DNA from 3 places in the Bradyrhizobium sp. USDA 10063 genome. Region 1 is predicted to be linked to each of the others. Evidence: predicted binding sites of a transcription regulator. Region 1 holds the regulator's gene; each other region holds the start of a gene.
What was found. Region 1 encodes LexA, which represses DNA repair genes until DNA is damaged. Its sites were predicted from a motif close to TGTTCNNNNTGTGTTCNG; they were not measured.
Positions count from the first base shown of each region.

Region 2: the regulator LexA is predicted to act here: its motif matches at 3,465-3,482, upstream of ACVJGD_RS07135 (DUF3072 domain-containing protein).
Region 3: the regulator LexA is predicted to act here: its motif matches at 3,546-3,563, upstream of ACVJGD_RS32350 (DNA recombination protein RmuC).

Region 1 covers NZ_JBSSGP010000002.1:1,314,176-1,321,775, reverse strand. Annotated here, with positions in the region: gene ACVJGD_RS08180 (ComEC/Rec2 family competence protein) at 1-267, shown strand, start outside; gene ACVJGD_RS08175 (hypothetical protein) at 276-497, opposite strand; gene ACVJGD_RS08170 (hypothetical protein) at 651-1,076, opposite strand; gene lexA (transcriptional repressor LexA) at 1,369-2,070, opposite strand; gene ACVJGD_RS08160 (molybdopterin molybdotransferase MoeA) at 2,272-3,483, opposite strand; gene ACVJGD_RS08155 (HAD-IA family hydrolase) at 3,493-4,122, opposite strand; gene ACVJGD_RS08150 (c-type cytochrome) at 5,433-6,668, shown strand; gene ACVJGD_RS08145 (hypothetical protein) at 7,079-7,270, opposite strand.
Region 2 covers NZ_JBSSGP010000002.1:1,102,556-1,110,155, reverse strand. Annotated here, with positions in the region: gene ACVJGD_RS07155 (ATP-dependent helicase) at 1-1,867, opposite strand, end outside; gene ACVJGD_RS07150 (hypothetical protein) at 1,974-2,231, shown strand; gene ACVJGD_RS07145 (hypothetical protein) at 2,402-2,644, opposite strand; gene ACVJGD_RS07140 (hypothetical protein) at 2,906-3,163, opposite strand; gene ACVJGD_RS07135 (DUF3072 domain-containing protein) at 3,226-3,426, opposite strand; gene ACVJGD_RS07130 (hypothetical protein) at 3,544-3,744, shown strand; gene ACVJGD_RS07125 (hypothetical protein) at 3,881-4,126, shown strand; gene ACVJGD_RS07120 (hypothetical protein) at 4,151-4,321, shown strand; gene ACVJGD_RS07115 (DUF6894 family protein) at 4,585-4,818, shown strand; gene ACVJGD_RS07110 (isochorismatase family protein) at 5,177-5,359, shown strand; gene ACVJGD_RS07105 (hypothetical protein) at 5,406-5,672, opposite strand; gene ACVJGD_RS07100 (hypothetical protein) at 5,740-5,931, shown strand; gene ACVJGD_RS07095 (ATP-binding protein) at 6,199-7,600, opposite strand, start outside.
Region 3 covers NZ_JBSSGP010000002.1:6,416,540-6,424,139, reverse strand. Annotated here, with positions in the region: gene dapE (succinyl-diaminopimelate desuccinylase) at 1-911, shown strand, start outside; gene truA (tRNA pseudouridine(38-40) synthase TruA) at 1,076-1,813, opposite strand; gene fmt (methionyl-tRNA formyltransferase) at 1,820-2,755, opposite strand; gene def (peptide deformylase) at 2,897-3,424, opposite strand; gene ACVJGD_RS32350 (DNA recombination protein RmuC) at 3,594-4,802, shown strand; partial or broken gene ACVJGD_RS32345 (AmpG family muropeptide MFS transporter) at 4,845-6,216, shown strand; gene ACVJGD_RS32340 (hypothetical protein) at 6,273-6,707, opposite strand; gene recR (recombination mediator RecR) at 6,733-7,338, opposite strand; gene ACVJGD_RS32330 (YbaB/EbfC family nucleoid-associated protein) at 7,340-7,600, opposite strand, start outside.

The DNA of each region.
Region 1 (7,600 bases):
ATCGTGACGGCAAGGCCCGTTCCGCAGGGCTGCACCGCGGCGGTCATCGATGCCGAGCGCCTGCGGCGGCAGGGCGGGCTGACGCTGCGGCGGAACCGGAACGGCTTCGTCATCGACGCGGTCAGGCCCGCCGGCCTCGACCGGCCGTGGTCCCCCGCGATGTCAGGCGAAGGCGAGCCCGAGACCACGATCCGAATCCAGGGAGCACCTGCGCCGCGCGCGATCGATGCGACCCCGTCCGAATCCGACCTGCAGCCAGAAGACTGAGCGCCCCGTCAATCTCCGCCGGCGCTGGCCGGCAACTCGAACGCGCCGAGTCGAAACTCGTCCGGGCTGCCTGAACGCGAAGGCATTTGAACGAGCGTAAAGGTCGCATCCGGATATCGCTCCCAGATGGCAAGATCTTCCGCTGCCACGGTGAGCCAGCCGAACCTGAACATGTACCGGCCCGGCTCGGCCACGCGTCCGGCTCTTTGCCATGTGATCTTGGTGACCACCGATCACGCCCCCTCGGCGAAATGAAGCACTCGTTCAACACAAAATCACACGCGCCCCCGGATGTGCCCTCCGGGGCCGCTCAAAACACTTTGCTTGTCGCTCGCGGCAACGTTCCGCCGGCCGAAACCGGCGGCGCACGCTGCGCGAGGCCGTCAGCCCATGAACAGCGGGTTCGGCGCCGGGCGCTGCTCGACCACCTTCTGCGCCGGCTCGACAACATGATGCGTCACGGGCAGTTGCAGCACGGTCGCCCGCTGCCCTTCGCAGAGCTGGGTCACCAATACATGGCTGCCATCGGGGAATTCGATAGCGTCGTGGTGACGATCCCGAATATGCGGATCGATCTGGTTGAACTTGCCGACGCGGAAGCCGGTCGTCTTGGTCCAAATCCAGCGATTGTCGTAACGGACGTTGTCAGCGAACGCGAGTTCGGTCCCGGGAAGCATGCAGACCGCGACCGTCGGATCGCTTTCCGAAGCGAAGCCGCGGGTCGAGGTGCCGCGGAAGGTGGTGGTGATGAGCGTCTCTCCAACCTGGGCGGGACGCGTCGCCACGGCATGCAGGCTATAGTCACACATCGGATTGCTCCTCATTCGAGATAGCCGACCCGGGCCTGGGAGAGGCGCAGGCCTCTATCAGAGTGGACGATAACTTATAAGCCTCTGCTTCGTTCTTGGCATTTGTACGGCCCACGCCTTGTGTCCGTTCACAAACACGATAGCGAGGCGCTGCCGTACGTTGCCTCGCACAGAATAGCCCCGGCGGCGAACTACCGGGACTCATATTCTAATCATTCTAAGTCGTTCTTGTCAGCGTCTCGCATGAACAAAGTACCCACCCAAGTACCAGACGGGCTGCTGTGCCGGACGCTCAATACTTGCGATAAAGCCCGATCAGCTTGCCCTGGATCCGCACCCGGTTCGGCGGCAGGATGCGGACTTCGTAGGCGGCATTGGCAGGCTCGAGTGCGATCGAGGCGCCGCGGCGACGGAAGCGCTTCAGCGTAGCTTCCTCCTCATCGATCAGCGCCACCACGATGTCGCCGGTGTTGGCGGTCTCGTTGCGCTGGATCAGCGCCATGTCGCCGTCGAGGATTCCGGCCTCCACCATGGAATCGCCACGCACCTCGAGCGCGTAGTGCTCGCCGGAGCCGAGCATGTCGGGCGGCACGCTGATCGTGTGGCTGCGGGTCTGCAGCGCCTCGATCGGCGTACCCGCCGCGATCCGGCCCATCACGGGGACCGCGACGGGACGGTTGCCATCGTCCTCGGCCACGGCCGTGCTGCTCGTGCGCTTGCCGAGCGTGCCTTCGATGACGCTCGGCGTGAACCCGCGGCGGCCGTTGCCGGCCGCCGAGAGCTCGGGCAGCTTGATCACCTCGATCGCGCGGGCGCGGTTCGGCAGGCGACGGATGAAGCCCCGTTCCTCCAGCGCCGTGATCAGGCGGTGGATGCCGGACTTCGAGCGCAGGTCGAGTGCGTCCTTCATCTCGTCGAAGGAAGGAGGCACACCGGCCTCTTTCAGCCGTTCGTTGATGAAACGCAGAAGTTCATACTGTTTGCGCGTAAGCATCGCGAGCATTCCCCCGGTTGGTAGCGTCGTTCGATCCGAGACTTGAGAAGAGCTGATCTCGGGAGCCACGCACTCCCATTCGTAGACAGCGAGTTTCGAAACAAATCATGAACGGACACTATATGTTCGATATGTGTTCCGCAACCACTTAATTTCAGGTGAACGCGATTGGAAATGCTCCCGTACGTGCTGGTCGCGGCTTCATTCAGGCAATCGGAGAATGTCGCAGGGGGCGCCTTTCGGCGCCGCCGGCGCGAATGGCGGACGGATCACAAGTGCCTGCGCCGCAGTGAGATTCCCGAGCAGCGAACTGTCCTGCCGGGTGACCGGCGTTGCGATCAGCGTGCCGTCGGCGCGCTCTTCGAGCAGCGCACGAAGATAGTCTTCGCGCTGATCGTTGGCGGCGAGATCGCGGCCGAGCAGGGCGCTTTTCCTGACGTGATGGATCGCCGAGCGGCCGAGCAGGGCCCGAATCAACGGCACCAGGAACAGGTAGGCGCAGACATAGGACGACACCGGATTGCCGGGCAGGCCGATCACCCGCATCGCGCCGAGCCGGCCATGCATCATCGGCTTGCCCGGCCGCATCGCGATCTTCCAGAACGCCATGGTGACACCCTCGGCCTCGAGCGACGGTTTCACGAGGTCATGGTCGCCGACCGAGGCGCCGCCGGTGGTGACGAGGATATCGGCGCCCGCGGCATGCGCGCGGCGGATGCCTTCGGTGGTGGCGGCAACCGTGTCCGCGGCGACCCCCAGATCGATCGTTTCGGCGCCTTCCGCGCGGGCCAGCGCCCGCAGCGCATAGCCGTTGGAATAGACGATCTGGCCCGGACCCGGCGAGCTGCCCGGCATCACCAGTTCGTCGCCGGTCGCGAGCACGGCGACCTTTGGCCGGCGCCGCACCGCGAGTTCCGGATAGTTCATCGACGCCGCCAGCGACAGCGCGCGGTCGGTCAGCCGGCTGCCGCGCTGAAGCAGCACGTCGCCTTCGCGGAAATCGATCCCGGCGGGCCGGATATGCCGCCCGGCGATGGCGGCCTCGGTGATGGTGATGTGATCGCCGTCGACCCTGGTGTCTTCCTGGATCACGACGGCATCGGCGCCAGCGGGAATGACGCCACCGGTGAAGATCCGCGCCGCTTCGCGCCGGCCAAGTTCCCGATCGAACGGCCGGCCCGCGGCGACTTCGCCGATCACCTTCAGCCGCGCGCTGAGATCGGCGGCATCGGCTGAGCGCACCGCATAGCCATCCATCGCTGACATCGCCAGTGGCGGCTGCGTGCGCCTCGCTGCGACGTCATGCGCGAGGGTGCGGTGACAGGCAGCATCGAGCGCGACCATCTCTTCCGTCAACGGTTCCACGCCGGCGAGAACAGCGGCTAGCGCATCGGCGACCGGCATCAGGGCCACGGGCAACTCCTAAATTCCGAGTGCGAGAAGCGCGTTCGTCACATCATCTGACGATGTGACGTGAATGGCGTTAAGGCCTGCCGCTCGTGCGCCGCGGATGTTCTCGGCGGAATCGTCGAAGAACACGATGCGCGAGGCCGGCACGCCGATCGCCTTCACCACGTAATCATAGGCTTCCGCATCGGGTTTCCGAAACCCGATCGTCGACGAGAAGAATATCTGGCGGAAGTGGCCGAGCACGTCCGAATAGGCTGTCGAGAAATGCTCGATATGGGGCGGATTGGTGTTCGAGAAAGCATAGAGCGGCAGGCGCACCTTGGCGCGCGCCAGGTGCTCGGCGATTCCTGGCATCTCGCCGGCGAAGATCGCGTTCCAGCCTTCCAGGAACTGGGCGTCGGAGATTTCGATGCCGAGCGACTGCCGCAGGCTTGCGAAGAAGGCGGCGTCATCGATCTTGCCGACCTCGTGATGCCTGTAACTCTCGTCCATGACAAAGCGGGCGGCGAGCTCGGCGGGCTCGCAGCCGGCATGGCCGGCCCAGATGGTCATCACCTTGCCGAAATCGATATCGAGCACGACGCGGCCGAGATCGAACAACAGGACGTCGGCGGAGCCGGGGGAGAGGGACGGTTGGGTCATGACGACGGTGGTGTACGAAAATCCTGCGACCACGGCAATGTCGTCAATGGCAACCGTCGGCAACGGTCACGCACACCGCTGTCGTCCCTGGAAAGCAGGGACCCGTAACCACAGCGAGGCGTTGTTGCGTGAGCACAAGCGGTTACAGCGGAGCACATCACGACATCCTGTGGCTATGGGTCCCGGGTCCCGGCTACGCCAAGGGCTTCGCCGCGGCGCGCAAGGCCGGGACGACGTGGGGTGAGATTCGGATTCAAACAGCGGAGAGGATGTGAGTTCGCGTTCTCGCGGCGCTTTGCGCCCGAGGTTTGCGTACCGTTTCACCCTCTCATCAATCAGAGGGCGCAGGGAAAGCCGGGTGCCGGTTGCACCCGTGGGCCCCGTGCAACAAAAAGCACGGGGGTAGGACCACAGGTCAACCGAAGCAACTCCGGCTTTCCCTGCGCAGTGGTTTACGGCTTACTTCGTGCTCTTCCCGGTGACCGGGCTTTCTTGCCACCGTCATCTCTCGCGCAAATTTTGTTTGCGCAAAAAACTTAGCGCCAGCGTCGGGGCGCCAGAACCACACGACTTCGCCGTCCGCGGATGTTGCGTTCGTCTGTCGCAACAGCCGCGTCCACCGCATCTCACCGCAACGTTCGTGACGATCGCGATCCGCCCCTCATCTGGGTGAGACGCGCGGAGTTAAATCACTGATTTGCCCGACGGCGAAAGCGGAATATTTTTCGCTGATAGTCTGGACAGACTTTTGGTGATTTGCCCGTCGGGTTGATTTGTCGCACCCAAACTAACCACATCGTCATTGCGAGCGACGCGAAGCAATCCACAGCGCCACAAGCGGAGACATGGATTGCTTCGCTCCGCTCGCAATGACGGGGCTGTCATTCCGGGGCGATGCGTCAGCATCGAGCCCGGAATCCATTTCACCGCTTGCGCTTGTGGCCCAATGGATTCTCTGATGTGCAATTGCACATCATAGCTCGCGACTTCGTCGCGCCCCGGAATGACAGCGGAGGTTTTGGCGCGCCACTCGCGCCGCATGCCGGCATAGAATGGCGTATGTTCACGCCCCTCGGCCTCTTCCCGAAGCTCCGATCGAGGGGTTAAAGTGCCTTTCTGATGCTTGGGAGCGGGTATGCGACGGCGTGAGCTTTTGACGCTTGCGGTCGTCGAAGGGTCTGGCGCGCGGCCGACAGGCGCGCCGAGGGCGGTGCGAATGGAGGACACGATTGCCGCGAATGCTCCACCTCGCAAAATGCGCCCCTGCGTTTTTGACGTGCGCTGCCTTGTTGGTAATTCTGCCTCTGGGGATGACTACCGCCTGCGCGCAGTTGCGCGGCCATGGCGGGCCGGTGCGGGCATTGGCGATTTCGTCCGACGGACAAACCGCGATCTCAGGAAGCTTTGATTCAACCGCAATCCGCTGGTCGCTGACGCGCATTGCGGCCGAACAGGTGCTGCGGTTCCATGCCGACGCCGTCAATGCAGTCGTGCTGCTGGGGGGCGGGCACGCCGCGACAGCAGGCGCCGACGGGCGCATTGCAATCTGGAGTCCCGGCCAGGCGGAGCCCGATTCAGTTTTGGAAGGCCATACGGCGCCCATCGCCGCGCTCGCGCTGTCGCCCGACGGCACAACACTGGCTTCCGCGTCGTGGGATCATACGGTTCGGTTGTGGCCGCTCGCGGGCGGTGCGGCGCGTGTGCTCGAAGGTCACACCCAGAACGTCAATGGCGTTGCATTCGCCCCCGACGGTCGCACCGTGGTCAGCGTGAGCTACGATCAGAGCGTGCGCATCTGGCCGTTCGCCGGCGAAACGCCGACCGTTGTTGCAATGCCGAGCCCGCTCAACGCCGTGGCAATCGGCAGCAATGGCGAAATCGCGACCGGCGGCGCTGATGGTAAGCTATATTTTCTGACGGGAGCCGGCGCGGCTGCCGGTGAAATCGCAGCCGGCCCGAGACCAGTGACCTCGATTGCGATCTCGCCAGACGGCGCGCTGGTGGCTGCCGCGAGCGTTGGCGGATCGGTCGCCGTGATCGATCGCAAGACGCGCACTCTGGCGCGCAAACTGGCCGGTCCCGAGCTGCCGGTCTGGTCGGTCGCGTTTATGCCTGATGGCCGCACCCTGCTCACCGGTGGCGCGGACAACATCATCCGCCGCTGGAACGTGGTGACGGGAGATCCCGTCGATCCACTTCTCCTGGAGACCACGGGAGATCCGCTGGCCGCCTATGCCGGCGACCATGGTGCGGAGGTGTTTCGTGCCTGTATCGCCTGCCATACCCTTGGCGCCGAGCAAGCCAACAGGGCGGGCCCAACTCTGTCCGGCATCTTCGGCCGACGGATCGCAACCGTGCCGGGCTATAATTTTTCCGAAGCACTCAAGCGCCTCGATATTGTCTGGACGCCGGAGACGGTTTCCAGATTGTTCGAGATCGGACCTTCGGCCTACACCCCGGGCACCAAGATGCCCGAGCAGCGCATTGGCTCGGCACAGGACCGCGCCGCACTGGTGCAATTTCTCGAGCGCGCGACAAAGAGATAGATGCTTGATGGGACATGTGGAGATTGCGGTACGACGAACGCTCTCACATGGACACGTCGCGCGCTTTTTTCTCTGGCGGTTGCCATTGCCGTGGCGGGTAGCAAAGACCTGCCAACAGCCGGTCAACAACGTCTGCTGCGCCGGGGAGACGGGAAGTGACGGCTTGGCCGCCAAAACGGCGCTTATGAGCCATAGCGGACTCTCGGCACAGTCGCGTTTCGTAAGCATGCGCCGTGCCCGCTCCGCAAGCTTCGGGCCCTTAAGGTCAAAGGAAGGCAAAAGCCAGGAGGCTTGAGCAGAGCAAGGTAAATCCCGCCGCGGTGAGGGCGAGGTAGCTATCGGAAACGCGGTCTTGATTTCGCATGACACACCCTCCGTTCTCCAATGCTCGTTGGAATTGGATTTCGCCCCTATTGCAGCGCGTCGGGAAGATCGATGCTTCGCTGATGGTCGGCGCTCAGAACGGCCATCACGAAACGCTCTTCGGACAGACGCTTTTCGAGGTAATGCATTTCAACATCGGTCAGCTCGGTCTTGAGCAGGCGCTGATAGCGTTCAATGTTCTTTTGATGGGCGCGCAAACGGTCAATTCTCTCGTCCATGACAAGTGGTCCCAACCAAAAAGTTTTTAATATCGAGCTGTTTAATAAATCAGTTTTAAATGATTTTGACAAGCTCTATTTAAATTGGAAGCGCCGGATAAATCGCGCATCGCTTCTATCTATGTGGTTGATATCTTTGGTGATCTAAAATGCTGTATTTAAAGAAAGATATAATATTAGATTTAAAACAAGATTCGGACAGATATTTAAAGTGCTTTCTTCGGTGCCGGTTCTGATGGAGGGCGGCAGCGGTCCCTCCCACCCCAACTCACTCCGCTGCCGTATCCCGGCTGAGGTCGTCTATCCACCCGACCAAGCCGGGATTTCAAA
Region 2 (7,600 bases), 210 kb from region 1:
CGATCAGTTGCAGATCATCCTTGGCGCGGGTCATGGCGACGTAGAGCAGGCGGCGTTCCTCTTCCAACTCGGCGCTGGTCCCGGCGCCGAGATCCGACGGCATGCAGCCGTCGACGACGTTGAGCATGAAGACTGATTTCCATTCTTGTCCCTTGGCGGAATGGATCGTCGACAGGATCAGATAATCCTCGTCGAGCAGCGGCGGGCCGGCCTGGTCGCTGGTCGCATCCGGCGGGTCGAGCGTGAGCTCGGTCAGGAAGCGCTCGCGCGAGGGATAGCCGCTTGCGATCTGCTCAAGCTGTATCAAATCCGCCCGACGGACCTCGGCGTCCTCGTGGATGCGGTCGAGATGCGGCTCGTACCACAGCCGCGCCCGCTCGATATCGACGGGCCATTCGGAGTAACGGAGGTTTTCGACCGAGCGCACAAACCCCTTCCAGTCTTCGCCGGCGCGTGGCGGCGAGGGCAGGGTGCCGAGTGCGGCAATCGGATCGGCAGCCTCGGCCATGCGGTCGAGCACCCGCTGCGCCGAGCTCGGCCCAACGCCCGGCAGCAGATGCAGGATGCGAAAACCGGCGACGCGGTCGCGCGGGTTCTCCACGAAGCGCAACAGCGCCAGCATGTCCTTGACATGGGCGGCATCGAGGAATTTCAGCCCGCCGAACTTGACGAAAGGAATGTTGCGGCGGGTGAGTTCGATTTCCAGCGGGCCGCTATGCGAGGAGGTGCGAAACAAGACGGCCTGGTGCTTGAGCAGCGCGCCTTCCTCGCGGTTCGCCAGGACCTGCTCGACGATGTATCGGGCCTGATCGGCCTCGTCGCGGACGGCGACGAGAAGCGGCTTGCGCGACGATGTCCGCTCGGTCCAGAGATTCTTCGTGAAGCGTTCCTTGGCCAGCGCGATCACGCCGTTGGCGGCCGACAGGATCGGCTCGGTCGAGCGATAATTGCGATCGAGCGTGATGATCTCCGCCCTCGGCGTAAACTGGTCCGGAAAATCCAGGATGTTGCGGACCGTGGCGGCGCGAAACGAATAGATCGACTGCGCATCGTCACCCACGACCGTAAGGCCGTTTCCTCCGGGTTTGAGCGCGAGCAGGATCGACGACTGCAGGCGGTTGGTGTCTTGATATTCGTCGACCATGACATGGTCGAAGCGGCCGCCGATCTCGTCGGCAAGCGCAGCATCGATCACCATCTGCGCCCAATAGAGCAGGAGGTCGTCGTAATCGAGCACGTTCTGCTGCTGCTTGGCGTCAACGTAAGCGGCGAACAGGCGCTTCAGTTCGTTCGCCCAGCCCGAGCACCAGGGATAGAACGTGCCGAGCACGCTCTCGATCGGCGTCTCGGAATTGACGCAGCGGGAATAGATCGCAAGGCACGTGCCCTTGGTCGGGAAGCGGCTCTCGGTTTTGGAGAATCCGAGGTCGTGCCTGACAAGGTTGACGAGGTCGGCGGAATCTTCGCGGTCATGGATGGTGAAGGCAGGATCGAGCCCGATCCGCTCGGAATATTCCCGCAGCAGCCGCGCGCCGATGCCGTGAAAGGTGCCGGACCAGGTGAGCGCATCGGTCATAACGCCGGCATTGTCGCCGAGCACGCGGCGGGCGATCCGTTCGACACGCTTGGTCATTTCCGCCGCTGCGCGGCGCGAGAAGGTCATCAGGAGGATGCGGCGCGGGTCTGCACCGCTGACGATCAGATGCGCGACGCGGTGGGCCAGCGTGTTGGTCTTGCCCGATCCCGCGCCGGCGATCACCAGGAGCGGCGCGCCAATGGTTCCATCCGGCCCGACGCCGTGCTCGACGGCGCGCCGTTGCGCAGGATTGAGCGCATCCAGATATGTGTCTTTGCTGTCCGCGAGCACGAATCACCCCGGAGCAAGCTAACAGACATCGGGCCTGTTGGGATGAACCTCCGGGGTGGTGCGAGAATTAGATTGACTTTGGCTGCGTCCGGAGCACAACCGCGCGATGGGTGACGTAACGAGTTCCGACACACCGCTGAAGGCGACGTTCAAGATCAAGCTGAACGGCGAGACGGTCACTATTGCCACCGTCGGCCAAGCCTACCGGTTCATCACCAATCTGAATTCAGTGGAGTGGATGGAATTCCGCCAACTGCATGACGAGGCGGTCAGCGCGCTGGAGAAAGCCGCCGACAACGCGATGTTGGCAATCCCGGCGACCAATGCGCTGCGCTCGCTGTTCGTGCGCGCAAGACTGCTCTGAGAGGAAACGGGCCGCCCGGCGCCGAAGGCGGCCCGAGATTGCAGCCGTGGCGGATTGAGCCCGAGCCGCCGTGTTGTACCGCCGTTACCTTGTTTGCGGCCATAACAAGCTTTGCTTAGGCAAAAAGCCACGATTCGGCCATGTCCGTACGAACACGGTCACGGCGCGTCCTACGCCAGCAAGCGCTCATAGGTGAGTGCGGAGCGCAGGTTGATGGTGGCGATCTTCAGATAGCGCGATTCCTTCATGGCATTGTTGAGCATCAGGATCGCCGTTCTCCAGTGAACGCGCTCGCGCTGATCCTCAGTGAGCGATGAAAGGAAGTCCGCTACGTCGCCAACGGTTTCGATCGTCCGCCCGTCTTTCAACGCAAGCGGGAAAGGAAGCGGCGAATTCCGTTCGATGTCCAGCAAGAGGTGCTCCGGGCAGTGACCAATCGGCCGACCGACGCTTAGTCACCCCGGCTATATCATTTGTTAACGGAAGGCGAGGACACAAAAGAGGAGGCGGCCCTTGCGGCCGTCTTCCTTCGATTCGCAACGCCTGATCGTCACTGACAGATGTGTCGTCGGCCATCCCGGCCGATGAATGTCGTTCCGGGCTGGCAGACGAAGCCGCTGTTGTAGCCGTAGCCATAGTAGCCGTCGTTATAGGCATAGGTGTTCCGCATATCCTCAACGAGCCGTCCATTTGTCGAGTTCGTCGATCAGCCCGTCCAGATATTCCGTCGGCTTGTTTTCCCGGCGGATCAGGTCTCGTCTAAGCTTCAGCCGCGAGAGCGCGACTGCCTTTCGTTCGGAAGTCACCATGCCCGCGCGGTAGAGTTCGGAAATGGCGATGTGCATTCCCGCGATGGTGTCATCCCATTGGCGCAACAGCCGCAGCAGATTTTCCGAGGTATCCTTGAGGAGCTGACGCTCTTCCTCCGTCATCGGCCGATAACGGCTGATAAGGCCGATGGCTCCGGACGCGGCGAGGGAGTTGTCACCATCAGCTAGAACGAATCCGCCAGCGCGATTTCCGTCTCGAGCGCATGAATACGCCGCTCGGCTTCTTCGAAGCTGAGATCTCGCGCGTACTGCTTGGGCTGGTAGGCCTCCTCTGCGAGGCCCTTTAATCGCAATGCCTGGGCGCGGGTCATTTGGGCGCTGGCGCGCTCGCGCACCCCGCCATATTTCACGGCCGATGTCCTCATGGTCTGCCTCACGGTCTCAAATCCGTGACTTGACTTTATGTTCTATTTTTGTTCTAACAAGGCATGGACAATAGAATTAATGAAATCCGTCGTAAGATCAGTGCGTTACGGGACGAGATGATCGTCGTCGAGGGCGTGATCCGCGACCAGGTCAATCACGATCACGATTGCACGGAAGCGGCGCGCCGGCTGCTTGCCATGCGTTCGGAGATGACGGTGCTGATCGGTCAGTGGAAAGCTGCCGGCGGCAGCGAACGGCTGCCCGATGTCAGAGAGCACCTGAAACGCCAACCGGTTGCGCGACTGAAGAAGGATTGAGCGCGTCAATCAGCCTCGCCAGCGGACCGTGTTGCGGCTCCGTGAACAAGGAAGTTGCGCGACAGCACGATGTACTTCCGCCCGTTTCGAACCAGGAACGGACGTTGTCTCCGCGCGTTTGGATCGTGAGGAGAACATGACCGAGCCCTTACCCATATTGATCGAACATTCGGTGCAGATCGCCTGGGATTTTCTCGAGCGCACCGGCGAGCTCGACGATGCCGCAGTCGCGAGCCGCTTTCTCGTCGATGATATCGAGTTGATGGTGCAACGGGGAGAGCGGCGGCGCCTTCTGCTGTCGAACAAGGCGATCGACGACTATCGGGGCTTCAAGCGCAGGCGCGCGATGCGGGTCGGGCCAGAGCTTGCGCCGGCGACGTGAGTGCACGGTTGCGAGGAAGCCAGGATGCTCGAGAAGAAGCTGAAGGAAGCAATCGTAGGCGAGCTGCTGCGCCAGGCGGGCAACAACCCGCAGGCCCTGCACGTTGAACGATCCTCCGATCTCGTCGTCAAAGGCAAGATCGATCTCGACGCGCTGGTTATGGTCATCGCCGGTTCGGTGGCAGGAGGCCCATAGCGCGAGGTGCTGCGGGACCGCGACGGAATGTCCGCGTCAGGAACCGATCTGGCTCTCGCGCTTGCCTCGTGAGGAGGTGTCGCATGAGCAAGGAAACGCCACTCGATGATCCCCGGCAGCAGACCGACTGGGGTTCGCACAAACAGACCGATAAACCGTGGAAGGGGAATCCGGAGAAGGAGCAGCGACCCGGCGGCCCGAAACCTGACCTGGAAAGGTGGCACGAGAGCAATACCAGTCAAAGCTGGTCTAACGCCACGAGCATGCCGATGAGCCACTATCACTTCAGGCTTGTTGACCACGATCGGACGATCGATGTCACGGGGCGACCGGTGGACGACCGCGACCAGGCGCTCGCAGTCGCCAAGCGGCTTGCGATCGATATCGCCGAGAGCAGGCAGGAATATCTCGGCAAGGGTTATGCGGTTGCGGTGCTCGATGATGCCGGAACCGAAATCCATCGCGAAAGCATCGACAGCGCCGAGAAGAGCGGCTGAAAATCGACGCTGAGGTTCTCCAAGCAACTTTCACCACGTTGACGCGTTTGAGCGTCGGACGACCCGTCAACAAGCTAACGCGCGAAGCCGCGGGAGGGCGCAATGGCGAAGGCAATGCTTGCGACGATCAGCATCGGCTTCGCACTTTTGATTGCGCTCCTTGTCTACGTGGCTTTCACGCTTTGACTTGAATGCGAGGACGCGTGGTCGACACTGTTCTTGCTATATCCGGAGGTCTGCATGGGCCTTGAAACCGCTTACGGCATCGGGGCTCTGGTTCTTCTCACGGCCCGGATCTAACTGTCTGGCGGAGCCAGCTTCCGCTGGACTTTTTTGTCGAGCCGAGACGGACGTCTGCGTGCTCTCGACGGTGCTGGATGCTGTCAACCTCAGCTTTCGCGTGATCATCGTCGAGGACGCGCTGTGCAGTTCCTCCGACGCCGGTCATGACGCTCTGATGACGATGTATCGATTGCGCTTCACCGAACAGATTGACCTCGTCAAGGCCGAGCAGTTGGCCGACATCTGGCGGCCGGAATGACGCGGCCCGGATCCCGCGCCGGGGTCGCCCGATGCTTCCGTTGATGTCAATCGACGAGGGTCTCGGAAAGAGGGCGGCTCAGCGGGGAAAACCCTTGGAGGCGCCCCTCCAGCAGGGCGTCCATGCCACGGCGGTGCAACCATAACAGTCCGACTGCAAGCTGGCGGAGATCGTTGCGGTCGGCACCGACCGGAAGCTGGCGTGCGCGGCGCAGCGCGTCGGCCGCCTGTTGCTCCACCGGAGATCGCTTACGTTCCATAGGAATCCGCCCCCCGCGGCCATCAATATTAACGACATGGAATAGTGACAACATGGCCCATTTCGGCTGCCGCAACCGTCACATAGGTTAACTTCGAGGAGTTTTGTGTCGGACGGGAACGATGAATGACGATCGCAACCCGCTGCTCACACTGATCTCCTGCGTTATCTGCAGGAAGACGATGCGGCTCGAGAGGAGCACCCCGGGCGATGACGGCAAGGACGTCATTCAGTATCGCTGCGAGCAATGCGGGCGCATCGAGCGGGTCCGGCTCGTGCGGGGAAGCTGGCCGTCCGCGAGCCAGGCTAGCTGATTGAGGTCGCCAACGGGACCAACTCGGTGCCCGGATAGGCGACCATCCAATCGTCCAGCAATTCCTCGTAACTGGAATCGTCGAGCACGAGTGGGCGACACGGCGCCAAATCCCGCCCATGCGCGAGCTTACTGCGTTTTGGCGGTCTCCTTCGGGTCGTCATTGGCCATCAATGCTCCAGCGGCATTTCCCGTGGCGCTCCGAACAACAAATCCGGGCGCGGCCAGGTTCCTGCGGGTCGGATGAAATGACGACCCGCGGCGCGGATCAACCGTGCCCGGTCAGCTTCGACAACTCACGGCTGAGCTCGTGAAGCTGGTAGGGCTTGCGGAGGACGGGAAAATCCACCCTGACGTGCTTGGCAGTATCGGAATAGCCGGTCGTGAGCAGGACCGGCAACGTCGGGTTTCGTTCCCTGATCGCGCGCGCCAGCTTCAGTCCGTCCATCTTGCCGGGCATGATGATGTCGCTGAACACGAGGTCGACATCGTCAGCCTCGATCTCTTGCAGCGCCGTTTCGGCGTTGGGCACCCAGCGGACAGTGTAGCCGAGCTGCTCGAGCAGCCCGGCGCTAGCATCGGCCACGGCGGGATTGTCCTCGACCAGCAGGACGGTTGCGGAGGCTTGCTTGTTCAGGCTCTCCCGTTCGTGATGTTCGGCCGCGCTGCTCCGGGGCAGGCGGAGGCGGACCGTGGTGCCCTTGCCAAGCCCGCTTTCGATCTCAATCGTACCGCCGGCCTGATGGACGAAGCCATGCACCTGGGAGAGGCCGAGGCCGGTTCCCTTGCCGATGGGCTTGGTGGTGAAGAAGGGATCGAACACTTTGCCTAGCACATCTTGTGGGATGCCCGTGCCGGTATCCCCGACCGAAATCAGAACCTGATCCTTGTCCGGATCATTGCGCGCCGAGACGGCGACGGTGCCGCCTTCCGGCATCGCATCCCGAGCGTTGATGACAAGGTTGAGGAGGGCGGTTTCAAACTCGGTGGGATCGACGAAGACCGGCCAGACGTCGGACTGGATATCGATCTGCAACGCCACCATGCTGCCAAGCGCGCTGGCCAACACCTCCCGTACCGACGCGATCTGGCGATCGACGTCGATGGTCCGCGGATTGACGCTCTGTCTTCGGGCGAAGCTGAGGAGCTGGCTGGTCAGGGATGCGGCACGCTGTGTAGCGGTCTCGATCGCACTCAGCGCACGCACAGCCCGCGGGCTCGTCAGCTCCTTCTTGATCGTGTGCAAATTGCCCGAGATGATCATCAAGAGATTGTTGAAGTCGTGCGCGACACCGCCGGTCAGTTGGCCCAGCGCGTCCATCTTCAGGGATTCCGCAAGCTGTCGCTGTACCTGCTCGAGCTTGAGCTGCGCTTCGCGCCGCTCCGTGATATCGCGGGTGATCTTGGCAAAGCCGATCAGGCGGCCGGAGGGATCGCGAATCGGGTCGATCACGATGCTCGCCCAGAAGAACGAGCCATCCTTGCGGACGCGCCAGCCTTCCTCCTCGTAGCGACCGGTCTCCTCGGCGATTTTCAACGCCCGCGCCGGCTTGCCCGCCGCTCGATCTGCCGGGGTATAAAAGCGCGAGAAATGCTGGCCGATGATTTCCTCGGCCGCGTAGCCCTTGATTCGCTCTCCGCCCGCATTCCAGTTCGCGACGATACCTTGC
Region 3 (7,600 bases), 5.1 Mb from region 1:
GCCCGTTCTCCGGCGAGGTGAAGGACGGCTTTCTCTACGGCCGCGGCGCCGTCGATATGAAGGGCGGCATCGCCTGCAGCGTCGCCGCGGTGCTGGAATATCTGAAGGACCATGGCGGCAGGCCGCAAGAGGACGGTAAAGGTTCGATCTCGTTCCTGGTCACGGGCGACGAGGAAGACGTTTCCATCAATGGCACCGTCAAACTCCTGAAGTGGGCGGCGGAGCGCGGCGAAAAGTTCGATCATTGCGTGCTCGGCGAGCCCTCCAATGTCGAGGTGCTCGGCGACACCATCAAGGTCGGCCGCCGCGGCTCGCAATCCGGCACGCTCTATGTCGATGGCGTGCAGGGCCATGTCGCCTATCCGCACCGCGCTTCCAATCCGGTGCCGGACATTTCGCGATTGATCGTGGCGCTCAGCGACGAGCCGCTCGACCACGGCAACGCGCAATTCCAGGCTTCCAACCTCGAATTCACATCCGTCGACGTCGGCAATGCCGCGAGCAACGTCATCCCCGGCCAGGCGCGGGCGAAATTCAACATCCGCTACAACAACAACCACACCCAGGAGAGCCTGCGCAAGCTGGTGGAGGAGCGGCTCGCCAAGGCCTGCGGCAACCGCATCCGCGCCCGCATCGCCTGGGAGCCGTCGAACTCCAACGTGTTCGTGACCAAGCCCGGCCCGTTCACCGACCTTGCGGTGGCAGCGATCGAATCGGTGACCGGACGCAAGCCCGAGCTTTCGACCTCGGGCGGCACGTCGGATGCGCGCTTCATCTCCAGCTATTGCCCGGTGATCGAGTTCGGCCTGGTCGGCCAGACCATGCACCAGATCGACGAACGCACGCCGATCGCGGACCTGGAAAAACTGACGCAAGTCTATCGCGGCGTGCTGGACAGGTATTTTGAGTAATCTCTACGACTGAGGCGCTTGCTCCGCCGTCGCCACCCACTCCGCTGTCATCGTCCGCGAAGGCGGACGATCCAGTAGTCCGCGGCGTCTCGGTCAAGCTACCAACGCCGTTGCTTACTGGATACCCCGCCTTCGCGGGGTATGACGGGGGGAGAGTTGCGCCCTCAATACTCCACCCGCACCAGGTACAGCCCCTCCGGCGGTGCCACCGGCCCGCAGGCGGCGCGGTTGCGGGCGGCTAGCGCTGCGGCGAGATCGTCGGCGGTCCAGCGGCCTTCGCCGACCCAGACCAGCGAGCCGACCATCGAGCGCACCTGGCTGTGCAGGAATGAGCGCGCCGAGGTGATGATGCTGACCGCATCGCCGTTGCGCGCAACGTCAAGCTGATCGAGCGTCTTCACCGGCGATTTGGCCTGGCATTCGGTGTCGCGAAAGGTCGTGAAATCGTGCTTGCCGATCAGGCGCTGCGCGGCCTCATGCATCGCCTCCGTATCGAGATGGCGCGGCACGCGCCAGACGCGGCCGATGTCGAGCGCGAGGTTCGCACGCGTGTTCCTGATGCGATAGAGATAATGGCGCTTCTTAGCCGAAAAGCGCGCCTCGAAATCGTCAGGCACGATCTCGGCTGCGAGCACCGCGACCGGATTCGGACGCAGATGCGCGTTCAGCCCGTCGCGCAGACGGTCCGCTCGAAACGGCTTTGCGATGTCGCAATGCGCGATCTGCCCGAGCGCGTGCACGCCGGCATCGGTGCGACCGGAGCCATGGACGCGCACGTCCTCGCCGCACATCGCCTTCACCGCAGCCTCCAGCGCGCCCTGCACGGTCGGCGCGTTGTCCTGGATCTGCCAGCCGCAGAACGGCGTGCCGTCATATTCGATGGTGAGCTTGTAGCGGGGCATGACGGCTTAAGTGAACCGCGCGCCGGCCTTCAGCGGCGTGCCGCGCAGGAAGTCGACCGACTTCATCCGCGCCTTGCCTTCACGCTGCAGTTCGAGGACGCGGATGGCGCCCTCGCCGCAAGCGATTGCAAGGTTGTCGTCGAGCACTGTGCCCGGCGCGCCCGAGCCGCTCGCCGGTTCGCAACGGAGAATCTTGATGCGTACCGGTTCGCCATCGCCTCCCAACTCGGCCCACGCGCCCGGGAACGGCGACAGGCCGTGAATGTGCCGCAGCACGGCGTGCGCAGGTCGGCTCCAATCGATCCGCGCCTCGGCCTTCTCGATCTTGGCGGCGTAGGTGACGCCGTCCTCACTCTGCTTAGTCAGTTGCAGCGCACCGCGTTCCAGCGCGGCCATCGCCCGCACCATGAGGTCGGCACCGAGCGGGGCCAGTGCATCGTGCAGGTCGGCCGCCGTCATCCGGTCGGTGATCGCAAGCCGCTCGGCCATCGCGACGTCGCCGGTGTCGAGACCGACATCCACCTTCATCACCATCACACCGGTCTCGGCGTCGCCGGCCATGATGGCGCGGTTGATCGGCGCCGCGCCGCGCCAGCGCGGCAACAGCGACGCGTGCAGGTTGTAGCAGCCAAGCCTTGGCGCATCGAGGATCGCCTGCGGCAGGATCATGCCATAGGCAACCACGACGGCCGCATCCGCCTGGTGGGCGCGGAATTCTTCCAGCGCTTCCGGCGTCTTCAACGTCTTCGGCGTCAGCACGGCAATGCCGAGCCGCCGCGCCTCCTGCTCGACCGGCGTCGGTTGCAATTGCAGGCCGCGACGCCCGCCCGGTTTCGGCGCACGGGTGTAGACGGCGGCGATCTCGTGGCCGTGCCCGGCCAGTTCGAGCAGCGTCGGCACGGCGAAATCGGGCGTACCCATGAAGATCAGGCGGAGGGGCATGGGGCGGGTTACCTTGGCTGAAGGTAAAAGTACTCGTCATGGCCGAGCTTGTCCCGGCCATCCACGTCTTCGTGCTCGCGGCGCGAAAGGACGTGGATGCCCGGCACAAGGCCGGGCATGACGGCAGATAGAGTGTCGACCCTACTCCGCCGCGCGTTTAGCGGCCTTGGCGAACTTCTTCAGCACGCGGTCGCGTTTCAGCTTCGACAGATAGTCCACGAACAGGATGCCGTTCAAATGGTCGATCTCGTGCTGGATGCAGGTGGCGAAGAGGCCCTCGGCGTCCTCCTCGTGCACCTTGCCGTCGAGATCGGTGAAGCGCACGCGCACCCGCGCCGGCCGCTCGACCTCCTCGTAATATTCGGGGATCGACAGGCAGCCCTCTTCATAGACCGACTTCTCCTCGGACGCCGAGATGATCTCCGGGTTGATGAAGACGCGCGGCTTGGGCGTGGTCTCGCCGTTCTCGTCCTTTTTCGCGAGATCCATGGTGACCAGCCGCAGCGGCTGCGCGACCTGGATCGCGGCCAGCCCGATGCCGGGCGCCGCATACATGGTCTCGAACATGTCGTCGACCAGCTTGCGGATCTCGGGCGTGATCTTTTCCACGCGTTTGGAGACGAGCCGCAACTGCCTGTCCGGCAGGATGATGATTTCTCTTAAGGCCATGGCGGGCGATTTAAGCGCTTGATATGCCGGGGTCAATCGATCCGGAACCGGTTAAGACGGCCTTAACCATGATTCCTCAGGCTTTCTTAACCACGAAACTTCACGGCTTGTTAACCATAAATGTTCCACTTTCGTTCGCGCCTGCCGCCGAATCGGCTATAGCGCTTCCATGAACGAGATTCTCTTCATGGTCGGCGACTGGCCGGTCCGCATCGCCGACACGCTGGTCGCGTTCGGCGTGCTCGTGCTCGTCCTGCTGCTGACGATCGCCATCGTGATCGCGCGGTCCTCCCGGCGCGGCGCGGAATTGGCGATGGCCCAGACCATCCGCGCCGATGAACTGGAAGAGCGGCTCGGCGAGGTGCTGCGCGCCCAGAGCGAGGCGAGCGGCCGGGTCGATGCGATGACGCAGGCGCTCGCCGGCCGCCAGGCCGAGATGGCGCGCGCGGTCAACGAGCGCCTGGATTCGGTCACCCACCGTGTCGGCCAATCGATGGAACAGACCACGCGCCATACGATGGACAGCCTGCGCCATCTGCACGAGCGGCTCGGCATCATCGACAACGCGCACAAGAACCTCACCGACCTGACGACGCAAGTGACGACGCTGCGCGACGTGCTCGCCAACAAGCAGTCGCGCGGCGCCTTCGGCCAGGCGCGGATGGAGGCGATCGTGCAGGACGGTCTGCCGAAGGATTCCTACGAATTCCAGTTCACGCTCTCGAGCGGCAAGCGGCCGGATTGCGTGGTGTTCCTACCGGACCAGCGCCCGCTCTGCATCGACGCGAAATTCCCGCTCGAGGCGATGACAGCGCTGCACGACGCCCGCAGCGACGAGGAGCGAAAATACGCAAGCCAGCGCCTGCGCAACGACGTGATGAAGCATGTCAGCGACATCGCGGAAAAATACCTGATCGCCGGCGAGACCCAGGATACCGCGCTGATGTTCGTGCCGTCGGAATCGGTCTATGCCGAAATCCATGACGGCTTCGACGATGTGATCCAGAAGGCTTACCGCGCCCGCGTGGTGCTGGTGTCGCCCTCGCTGCTAATGCTCGCGATCCAGGTGATGCAGCAGATCATGAAGGACGCGCGGATGCGCGATGCCGCCGACCAGATCCGCACCGAGGTGATCAAGCTCGGCGACGATCTGTCGCGGCTGCGAGAACGCGTGCTCAAGCTGCAGAACCATTTCTCGCAGGTGAACGAGGACGTGCGCCAGATCCTGGTCTCCGCCGACAAGATCGAAAAGCGCGCCGGCCGCATCGAGGAGCTCGATTTCAGCAAGTCGGACGCCCCGGTGGAACTGCCGCGGATCGTGACCAGCGGCAGGCCCGAGCTGTTCCCCGCTCCGCCCAAGCTGCAGGCGGGGGAGTAGGACAGGGGCGGATTTTCCCGTCGAATCTGCTAACAGGGCTGCATGACCGCGCCTGAAGCGACAGCCGCCGCCACCGAAAAAGCCGAGCCTGCCGCCGCCTCCTGGCGCGACAGCCTTGCCGTCTATCTGCAGCCGCGCGTCCTGATCGTGCTGATGCTGGGCTTCTCCTCCGGCCTGCCGCTGGCGCTGTCGGGGTCGACGCTGCAGGTGTGGATGCGCGAGGTCGGCGTCGATCTCGGCACCATCGGCCTGCTCGCGCTGGTGGGCACGCCCTACACGCTGAAATTCCTCTGGGCGCCGCTGGTCGATGCGCTTCACGTGCCATTCTTCACGCGACACTTCGGAAGGCGCCGCGGCTGGCTGTTGTTCTCGCAACTGTTGCTGATCACCACGATTCTCGTGCTCGCGATCGCCGATCCCGCGCGCTCACCCTGGTTCGCCGCCCTTGCCGCGCTCCTGGTCGCCACCACCTCCTCGACGCAGGACATCGTCGTCGATGCCTTCCGCGTGGAGAGCCTGCCCGAGAGCGAGCAGGCCGCCGGCATGGCCTCCTATGTCGCGGCCTACCGCATCGGCATGCTGGTCTCGACCGCGGGCGCGCTGTTCATCGTCAGCGGGTTCGAGGGCGGCGGCCTAGTGCGGTCGTCGGCCTGGATGTGGGGCTATGTGGTGATGGCCGCGCTGGTCGTGATCGGCGCGATCACCGCGCTGGTGGCGACCGAGCCGGCCGCAGTCCAAGGACGCCGAAGCGGCCACGGCCGCGGAAACGGCATTCTCGCGCGTGATTCACGCGGCGGTCGGCGCCTTCTCCGAGTTCCTGAGCCGGCGCGATGCCATTGCGGCGCTCGCCTTCGTCGTGCTGTTCAAGTTCACCGACGCATTTTCCGGGACGATGACGGCGCCCTTCGTGATCGACATCGGTTTCAGCAAGGTCGACTACGCCGCGATCGTCAAAGGCGTGGGACTGGCCGCGACCCTGATCGGCGGCTTTGCCGGCGGCTTCGTCGCGCGACGCTATTCGCTGGCAACGAGCCTGTGGATCGGCGGCGTCGTGCAGGCACTCGCCAACCTCTCCTTCTCCTGGCTCGCGCTGGTCGGCGTCAACCAGTGGGCGCTGGCGCTCGCGATCACCTGCGAGAACTTCACCAGCGCGATCGGCACCGTCATCTTCGTCGCCTATCTCTCGGCGCTGTGCCGCAATCCCCTGCACACGGCGACGCAATATGCGCTGCTGACCGCGCTGGCCGCTGTGGGGCGCACCTATCTCTCGTCAGGCGCGGGCTTCGTCGCCAAGGCGACAGGCTGGCCGCTGTTCTTCGTGATCTGCGTGCTGGTCGCGATCCCGAGCCTGATCCTGCTCGCCTGGCTGCAACGACGTGGGCATTTCGACGAGCTCGGGCCGGTAAAGGTGTAATCCCTCGCTGCGTCCCGGCCAAGCGAAGCGCGAGCCGGGACGACGGCTGAGAGCGATCAATGCTTCGTCACCACGCTCCACTTGGTGACCACCGCCTCACTCATCTGGCCGGCCTCCTCCGCGCAGGCGACTTCGTCGACTTTCACCGAGATTTCCTTGCCGACAAAGGGCCTCAGTTGCGCAGCCTGGGCGTCATTGGCAGGGACAAGCTGGAACGTCTCAGGACCCGTCTCGAGATTGCACAGCCCGTTCGGCGGCGGCAGGCGGCGCGGTTCGCTGGTCAACTGATAGGTTGCGATGCGCTTGCCGGCTTTCTTGATGTCGCGGACGCGCAATGTGTTGAGTTCGCCCGACAGCACGTCGCCGGCATGAATCGGCTTGCCCGGCTTCGGCGAAGGCTCCTCCTCTTGGGCCAGCGCGGCAGGTGCGGCCAGCGCCGCTCCCAGAATGACCGCAAAGCACAGGCGAATGCCGAATCGGTGTTTCGTCATCTCGTTCAGTTCCGTTGATCTTTAGCTAGAAGAGCGTTCGCTGCCGCATGGCTGCGGATAGCGTACCTTCATCGAGGTAATCAAGCTCGCCGCCGACCGGCACGCCATGCGCCAGCCGTGTCACCCTGACATTGGCGTCTTGAAGCAGATCGGTGATGTAGTGCGCCGTGGTCTGGCCATCCACGGTTGCATTCAGCGCCAGGATGATCTCGCTCACCTCCGGATCATGCGCGCGCGCTACGAGCTGGTCGATGGTGAGATCCTGCGGGCCGACGCCATCGAGCGGCGACAGCGTCGCGCCGAGGACGTGATAGCGTCCATTGGTCGCGTTCGCCCGTTCCAGCGCCCAGAGATCGGCGACGTCGGCGACCACGACGATGATGGACGGATCGCGCCGCGGATCGGTGCAGACCGTGCAGGGATTCTGCGTATCGATATTGCCGCAGGTCTTGCAGACCTGGATCTTATCGATCGCCACCTGCAGCGCCGAGGCGAGCGGCGTCATCAGGGCTTCGCGCTTCTTGATCAGGTGCAGCGCCGCGCGCCGGGCCGAGCGTGGACCGAGGCCCGGCAGCCGCGCCAGGAGCTGGATCAGGCGCTCGATTTCAGGTCCGGCGACGCTTGTGGCCATTTCAGGTGAGACCAAGTCCGGGCGGCAGGCCGAGCCCGCCGGTGAGCGCCTGCATCTTCTCCTGCACCGCGAGTTCCGCCTTGCGGCGCGCGTCATTATGCGCGGTGACCAGGAGATCTTCGAGTATCTCGCGTTCCTCCGGCTTCATCAGTGACGGATCGATCCTGACGCCCTTGACTTCCATCTTCGCGCTCATGCGCACGGCGACGAGGCCGCCGCCGGAAATGCCCTCGACTTCGACATTGCCGAGCTCTTCCTGCAT